One region of the Streptomyces sp. NPDC048057 genome, then DNA from elsewhere that is predicted to be linked to it. Evidence: riboswitches for the same ligand, from Rfam matches in the RefSeq annotation. Region 1 holds a riboswitch; the other holds the start of a gene.
What was found. A riboswitch is a leader RNA that binds a small molecule or an ion and turns the genes downstream of it on or off. The one in region 1 is predicted to bind S-adenosylmethionine.
Positions count from the first base shown of each region.

Region 2: it holds a riboswitch for S-adenosylmethionine, as region 1 does, so the genes downstream of both, thrC (threonine synthase) here and AB0E05_RS20180 (aminotransferase class V-fold PLP-dependent enzyme) in region 1, are expected to answer to the same signal.

Region 1 covers NZ_JBEZNF010000016.1:80,062-83,432, forward strand. Annotated here, with positions in the region: gene AB0E05_RS20175 (glycerate kinase) at 1-17, shown strand, start outside; gene AB0E05_RS20180 (aminotransferase class V-fold PLP-dependent enzyme) at 1-1,345, opposite strand, end outside; SAM riboswitch class IV at 1,536-1,653, opposite strand; gene trpD (anthranilate phosphoribosyltransferase) at 2,035-3,102, opposite strand; gene AB0E05_RS20190 (cytochrome bc complex cytochrome b subunit) at 3,264-3,371, opposite strand, start outside.
Region 2 covers NZ_JBEZNF010000008.1:87,122-90,492, reverse strand. Annotated here, with positions in the region: gene AB0E05_RS11150 (glucosyl-3-phosphoglycerate synthase) at 1-849, opposite strand, end outside; SAM riboswitch class I at 1,077-1,243, shown strand; gene thrC (threonine synthase) at 1,261-2,547, shown strand; gene AB0E05_RS11140 (MoaD/ThiS family protein) at 2,611-2,886, shown strand; gene AB0E05_RS11135 (cold-shock protein) at 3,370-3,371, shown strand, end outside.

The DNA of each region.
Region 1 (3,371 bases):
CGTCCTCGGTGCGGTAGCTCCACCGCGCGCCGTCGGTGACCAGCTCGCGCACGGCCCGCACGAAGCGCTCCAGGTGCTCGTCGGGCGTACCGGCGCCGAAGCTGACCCGGATCGCGTTCAGCGACCGCTCCCCCGGCTCGGCCTCGGGGGCGCCGCACTCGCCCGGCTCCTCGGGGTCGCTGCCGAGCAGGGTGCGCACCAGGGGGTGGGCGCAGAACAGGCCGTCGCGCACCCCGATGCCGTACTCGGCGGAGAGCGCGGCGGCGAAGTGGGAGCTGTTCCACCCCTCGACGACGAAGGAGATCACCCCGACCCGGGGTGCGTCGTCCCCGAACAGGGACAGCACCTTCACCTGCGGCACCTCGGCGAGGCCCGCGCGCACCCGCGCCACCAGCTCCTGCTCCCGGGCGACGAGGGAGTCGAAGCCGGCTTCGGTGAGCGCACGGCAGGCGGCGGCGATCGCGTACACGCCGATGACGTTCGGCGAACCGGCCTCGTGGCGGGCGGCGGTGGTGTGCCACTCGACGTCCACGCCGCCGTCCGCGCGCCGGGCGACCTTGCGCGACGCGCCGCCGCCGGCGAGGTAGGGCCGGGCCTCCCGCAGCCAGTCCGCGCGGCCCGCGAGCACCCCGGAGCCGAACGGGGCGTACAGCTTGTGGCCCGAGAAGGCCACGTAGTCGACGTCCAGCTCGCGCACGGACACCGGGTGGTGCGGGGCGAGTTGGGCCGCGTCCAGCACGATGCGGGCGCCGTGCGCGTGGGCCGCGGCGGCGAGCTCCTTCACCGGCCACAGCTCACCGGTCACGTTCGACGCACCCGTCACGCAGACCAGCGCGGGCCCGTACGGGTCGCGGTCGGCGAGCGCGCGCTCCAGGGTGCTGACGGCCTGCTGCGGGGTGCGCGGCGCGTTCAGGTACGTCACCCGGGCCTCCTGCCAGGGCAGCAGGGAGGCGTGGTGCTCGGTCTCGAAGACGAACACCTCGCAGTCGGCGGGGAGCACGGCCGCGAGGAGGTTGAGCGAGTCGGTGGTGGAGCGGGTGAACACCACCTGGTCGCCCTCGCGGCAGTCCAGGAACTCCGCGACGGTCTCCCGGCTGTTCTCGAAGAGGTCGGTGGAGAGCTGGGAGAGGTAGCCGGCGCCGCGGTGCACGCTGCCGTAGTACGGGGCGTACGCGGCGACGTCGTCCCACACCCGCTGGAGCGCGGGGGCGCTCGCCGCGTAGTCGAGGGCCGCGTACGCGACCTCCCCGCCGGTCACCAGCGGGACGGTCACGTCCCGGCCGAGCACGGGCAGGGCGGCACAGTCGGTGACGGTGGTGGCGGCGGCGTTCGGGCATGCGGACATGGCGGAATCTCCCGGTGGGGCACAGCGAAAGGGAATGGCTTCAGGACGGGCTCCGCGGGGCGCACGTGCGCACTGGGCGCAGTTGGCGCGGTGGCGCGGAGGGGTGATGAAGAAGGGGCTACGAGGCCCTATCGCATTCGCTTGCTCACGAGGCTGCTCCCTTGAGGACCAGGACCCCAGGGTTCACAGGGGTCCGCGCTTGCCGCGGACCTCGCTGCCCACGACCTGGTCTTCACCCGGGGCACCCCGCCACGGACGGAGGGTTGCCGGACAGCGGGCCGGGGCCGTAGTCGCTGTCACTCATGACCTGCGCAAACCGTATGCGACGCCCCGCCCCCGCGCAACCACGTCCGCATCCCGGACAGGCTGTTCGCACGCGAGTATCCGCCGCGCCCTGCGGCCGGGCAGGGGCTTTGAGGGCGCTGGCGTCTCCCACGCAACCTCCACGGCCCGCAGACGGGCGGGGGTTTTAGGGGCGCGGGGAACTGCGCGACAAGCCCAAGACAGCAGGTAGCCGCCATGCCCACCGTGGTACTACGGCGCTGATGCGGCGATTCCGAGTGCGGCTCGGTGGGGGCCGTTCGCGCAGTTCCCCGCGCCCCTGAAACCCCACGCGCCGGTGGCAAGAAGAGGCGCCCACGCCCCAGCGGGGCACACCGCACCCGCACGCCACTAGCAGGGCGCGGGCGCTACGACGCGTTCGTGGCGCGGACCCAGCGCGCGAGGGTGCGGGCCGCCGCGCCGGAGTCCACCGCTTCCGCCGCCCGCTCCATCCCCGCCGCGATCTGCTCCCGCAGCGGCGCGTCCCCCGGCTCCAGCGCCACCAGCGCCGCCGCCGCGTTCAGCAGCACCGCGTCCCGCACCGGGCCGCGCTCGCCGGAGAGCACGCGGTGCGCGACCTCCGCGTTGTACGACGCGTCAGCGCCCCGCAGCTCCGACACCGGCACCAGGTCGATGCCGACGTCCCGCGGGTCGAAGCGCTCCTCGCGGACCGCGCCGTCCCGCACGATCCACACCCGGGACGTGGACGTCGTGGTCAGCTCGTCCAGCCCGTCGTCCCCGCGGAAGACCAGCGCCGACGAGCCGCGCCGGGCGAGCACCCCCGCCATGATCGGCGCCATCCGGGCATCGGCCACCCCCGTGGCCTGCGCCTTCACCCGCGCGGGGTTCGTCAGCGGACCCAGGAAGTTGAAGATCGTCCGGATGCCCAGCTCACGGCGGGCCACCGCCACGTGCCGCAGCGCCGGGTGGAACTTGATCGCGAAGCAGAAGGTGATGCCCGCCTCGTCGGCGACCTCGGCCACCCGCTGCGGTGACAGCTCCAGGTTCACCCCGAGCTTCTCCAACACGTCGGAGGCGCCGGAGGCGCTGGACGCCGCACGGTTGCCGTGCTTGACGACCTTCGCGCCCGTCCCGGCGACCACGATCGACGCCATGGTCGAGATGTTCACCGTCTTCGCGCCGTCGCCGCCGGTGCCGACGATGTCCACGCTGGGGCCGGGCACCTCGATGAGGTTGGCGTGCTCGTACATCGTCGACACGAGACCGGAGATCTCCTCCACGGTCTCGCCCTTCGCCCGCAGCGCGACGGCGAAGCCGGCGATCTGCGCGTCCGACGCCTCGCCGCTGAGGATCCGGTCCATCGCCCAGGCCGTCGCGTCCGCACCCTGGTCGTCGTTGTTCAGCAGCGAGTTCAGCACGGCCGGCCAGGAGTGGGCCGCCACGCTGTCGCCGCCTGCCGGGGTCACAACGTTCATGGTCCGCTCCTGGGGTCCACACGACGGGGAAGGGGATGTACGAAAACGATGGCGCTACGAAGGGGAAGGTACGCCACCCAGCCTATCCAGACCCGGGAACGGCGAAGAGCCCCGTCCAGGCAGTGGACGGGGCTCTCACCGTGGCGACGGTGGTTCAGCGGTCAGTGCTTGCCGCTGGTGACCTCCTCGTGCTCGCCGTGGCCGTGACCGTGGGCCGCGGCGATCTCCTCGTACTCCTCGCGCGTCGCCTTGGGGATCTGGTTCCCCTC
Region 2 (3,371 bases), on a different contig from region 1:
GTCCTCGCCCCGCTCGAACTGCGTGAGCGAGGGCCGCACCAAGTGCCCGCGGGACAGCCGCAGTTGCGCGGTGCGATAGATGGCCGCCGCCATCCGGCCCAGCGCCTGCCCGTCCTGGTGGCGGTGCTTGCGCGTGCCCACGTCGACCTGCGCGAGGGCGTCCAGCCCCACCGTGTGCAGCGCGTCGACCAGCAGCCCCAGCTCCACTCCGTAACCGACGGGGAAGGGCAGCCGCTCCAGGAGCGAGCGCCGCGCCGCGTACTCGCCGCCCAGCGGCTGGACGAAGCCGGCGAGCTGCGGCCAGTGCAGATTGAGCAGCGGGCGCGCCACCAGCTCGGTGACCCGGCCGCCCTGACCTGCTGTTTCGCCGAGCGGTCGGTCGTACATCGCCTTGACGAACTGCACCTGCGGATCGGTCAGCAGCGGGCCGACGATCCCCGACACGAAGTCCGCGGAGAAGTCCCGCAGATCCGCGTCCACGAAGCAGACGACGTCACCGCGCGTGACCATCAGGGAGCGCCACAGGACCTCGCCCTTGCCCGGCAGCACGGGGATCCTCGGCAGGACCTCGTCCCGGTGGACCACCCGCGCGCCCGCCGCCGCGGCCACCTCGCCCGTACGGTCCGTGGACCCGGAGTCGACCACCACCAGCTCGTCGACGAGCGGCACGCGCTCCATCAGCTCCCGGCGGATCACCCGGACGATCTCGCCGACGGTGGCCTCCTCGTCCAGGGCCGGCAGCACCACGCTGACCGTCGTCCCCCGCTTGGCCGCGACCAGGGCGCTCAGCGGACGGTCCGCCGCCGACCAGGAACGCGTCGCCAGCCACCGCTCCACCTCATCGAGCACGTGCCCCCAACTCCTCCGTCCGTGCGGTCCGCCGTCGAACCGTCCGGCGCCCGCTGTGACCCATCTCGCGGTTCGGACGACTATCTCAACCGCCCGGACCTTCGGTTACAGTCTTGAACAACGCGGATGGCCATCGCATGTCGGGGTCCCCGCGCCGAACGGCCCCACCGTTGAACGTTTCGACCGACTCGTTCGACCTGTTCGACCCGCCGTTCACAATCGAATACCGCTCATCCAGAGGGGCAGAGGGATACGGCCCGTTGAAGCCCCGGCAACCCTCCAGCCGGTCTCCGTCGTGCAGCGCGCGCTCAAGCGCCGCAGCGTCGCGAGGCTCCCGGCTCGGGAAGGTGCCAAATCCGTCTCATGGCGAAACGCGCCATGAGGAAGATGAGGAGAAAGGGCCTCGCCTCCATGGCTGTGCAGACCGCCGCAAGCACCGTGACCACCCCCGACCTCGGCCCCGCCGCAGCGCTCTCCTGTCGTGAGTGCGGCGAACGCTTCCCGCTCGGCCCGATCTTCGCCTGTGCCGCCTGTTTCGGCCCGCTGGAGATCGCGTACGACCTGCCCGAAGGCGACCCGGAGGCGCTGCGCAAGCGCATCGAGGCCGGACCGGCCAACATCTGGCGCTATGCCCCCCTGCTGCCCGTCCCCGCCGACGTCGCCGACAAGCCGAACGTGAACCCCGGCTTCACCAAGCTCGTGCAGGCCGACCGGCTCGCCGCCGAGCTGGGCGTCACCGGCGGCCTCTACGTCAAGGACGACTCCGGCAACCCGACGCACTCCTTCAAGGACCGTGTCGTCGCCATCGCCGTCGAGGCCGCCCGCGCCTTCGGCTTCACCACCCTCTCCTGCTCCTCCACCGGCAACCTCGCCGGCGCGGTGGGCGCCGCGGCGGCCCGCGCCGGACTGCGCTCCTGCGTCTTCATCCCGTACGACCTGGAGCAGGGCAAGGTCGTCATGGCCGCGGTCTACGGCGGCGAGCTGGTCGGCATCGAGGGCACCTACGACGACGTGAACCGCTTCTGCTCCGAGCTGATCGGCGACCCGATCGGCGAGGGCTGGGGCTTCGTGAACGTCAACCTGCGCCCTTACTACGCCGAGGGCTCCAAGACCCTCGCGTACGAGATCTGCGAGCAGCTCGGCTGGCGCATCCCGGACCAGATCGTCGTCCCCGTCGCCTCCGGCTCCCAGCTCACCAAGATCGACAAGGGGCTCCAGGAGCTGATCAAGCTGGGCCTGGTCGAGGACCGCCCGTACCGGATCATCGCCGCGCAGGCCGAGGGCTGCTCCCCGGTCTCCGCCGCCTTCAAGGCGGGCCACGACGTGGTGCGGCCGGTCAAGCCCGACACCATCGTGAAGTCGCTCGCCATCGGCAACCCGGCCGACGGGCCGTACGTCCTGGACATCGCCCGCCGCACCGGGGGCGTGGTCGAGGACGTCACCGACGAACAGGTCGTCGAGGCGATCAAGCTGCTCGCCCGCACGGAGGGGATCTTCGCGGAGACCGCGGGCGGCGTGACGGTCGGCGTCACCAAGAAGCTGCTGGAGGCCGGCGTGCTCGACCCGTCGCTCACCACCGTCGTGCTCAACACCGGCGACGGCCTCAAGACGCTGGACGCGGTCGCGGAGACCACCGGCCCGTCGGCGACGATCCGGCCGAGCCTGGAGGCCTTCCGCGCCGCCGGCCTGGCCGGCTGACCGCAGGTCCCGGCAGCCCCTCCGCACCCCGTTCGCCCCGTACCGGCCCCGAAAGAGGCACCCATGAGCGTCAACGTCCGCATCCCGACCATCCTGCGCACCTACACCGGCGGTCAGGCCGAGGTGCCCGCCGAGGGCGCGACCCTCGCCGAGGTCATCGCCGACCTGGAGAAGAACCACACGGGGATCGCCGCCCGCGTCCTGGACGACCAGGGCAAGCTGCGCCGCTTCGTCAACGTGTACGTCAACGACGACGACGTCCGCTTCGAGCAGGGCCTGGAGACCGCCACGCCGGACGGCGCCGGCATCTCGATCATCCCCGCGGTCGCCGGCGGCTGAGACCCGGACCGCCGTCTCCCCGCCCGCGCGGGCGCTCGGCATCACCCAGAGTCAGCCGCATCACCCAGAGTCAGCCGCATCACCCTGAGTCAGCGCAATTGCCCCCTCCGTGAGACATCCGGAGGGGGCAATTCTGCATGGTTGAGCACGCTACAGTTGGGGAACGCCCCTTCGCCGACCGTGCTCGCCCAGGTATCGAATTGCGCCCGGGCTCGATAAGAAGCAGCCAATGTGTGGCGTACTTGTGTCGCTTAAGTTCCCTTTGTCCGGCCTGGTTTGCCCCGGAATTGCGGTAATCCCACCTAATTACCCGATCGTAGGTTCCAGGAATTCTCGTCCGATTGACCTGTTGCAGAGGGCAGTTGGGCAGATACATTCAGCCGCGGTCGACGCGTTCCGGCGCACTCCAGTGAGCGGGTAGGGGTCTGACCCGGGTCCGCGAGGTGCGGTCCTGTGCAAGGGCCAGTAATAGGGGAGTTGGGCAT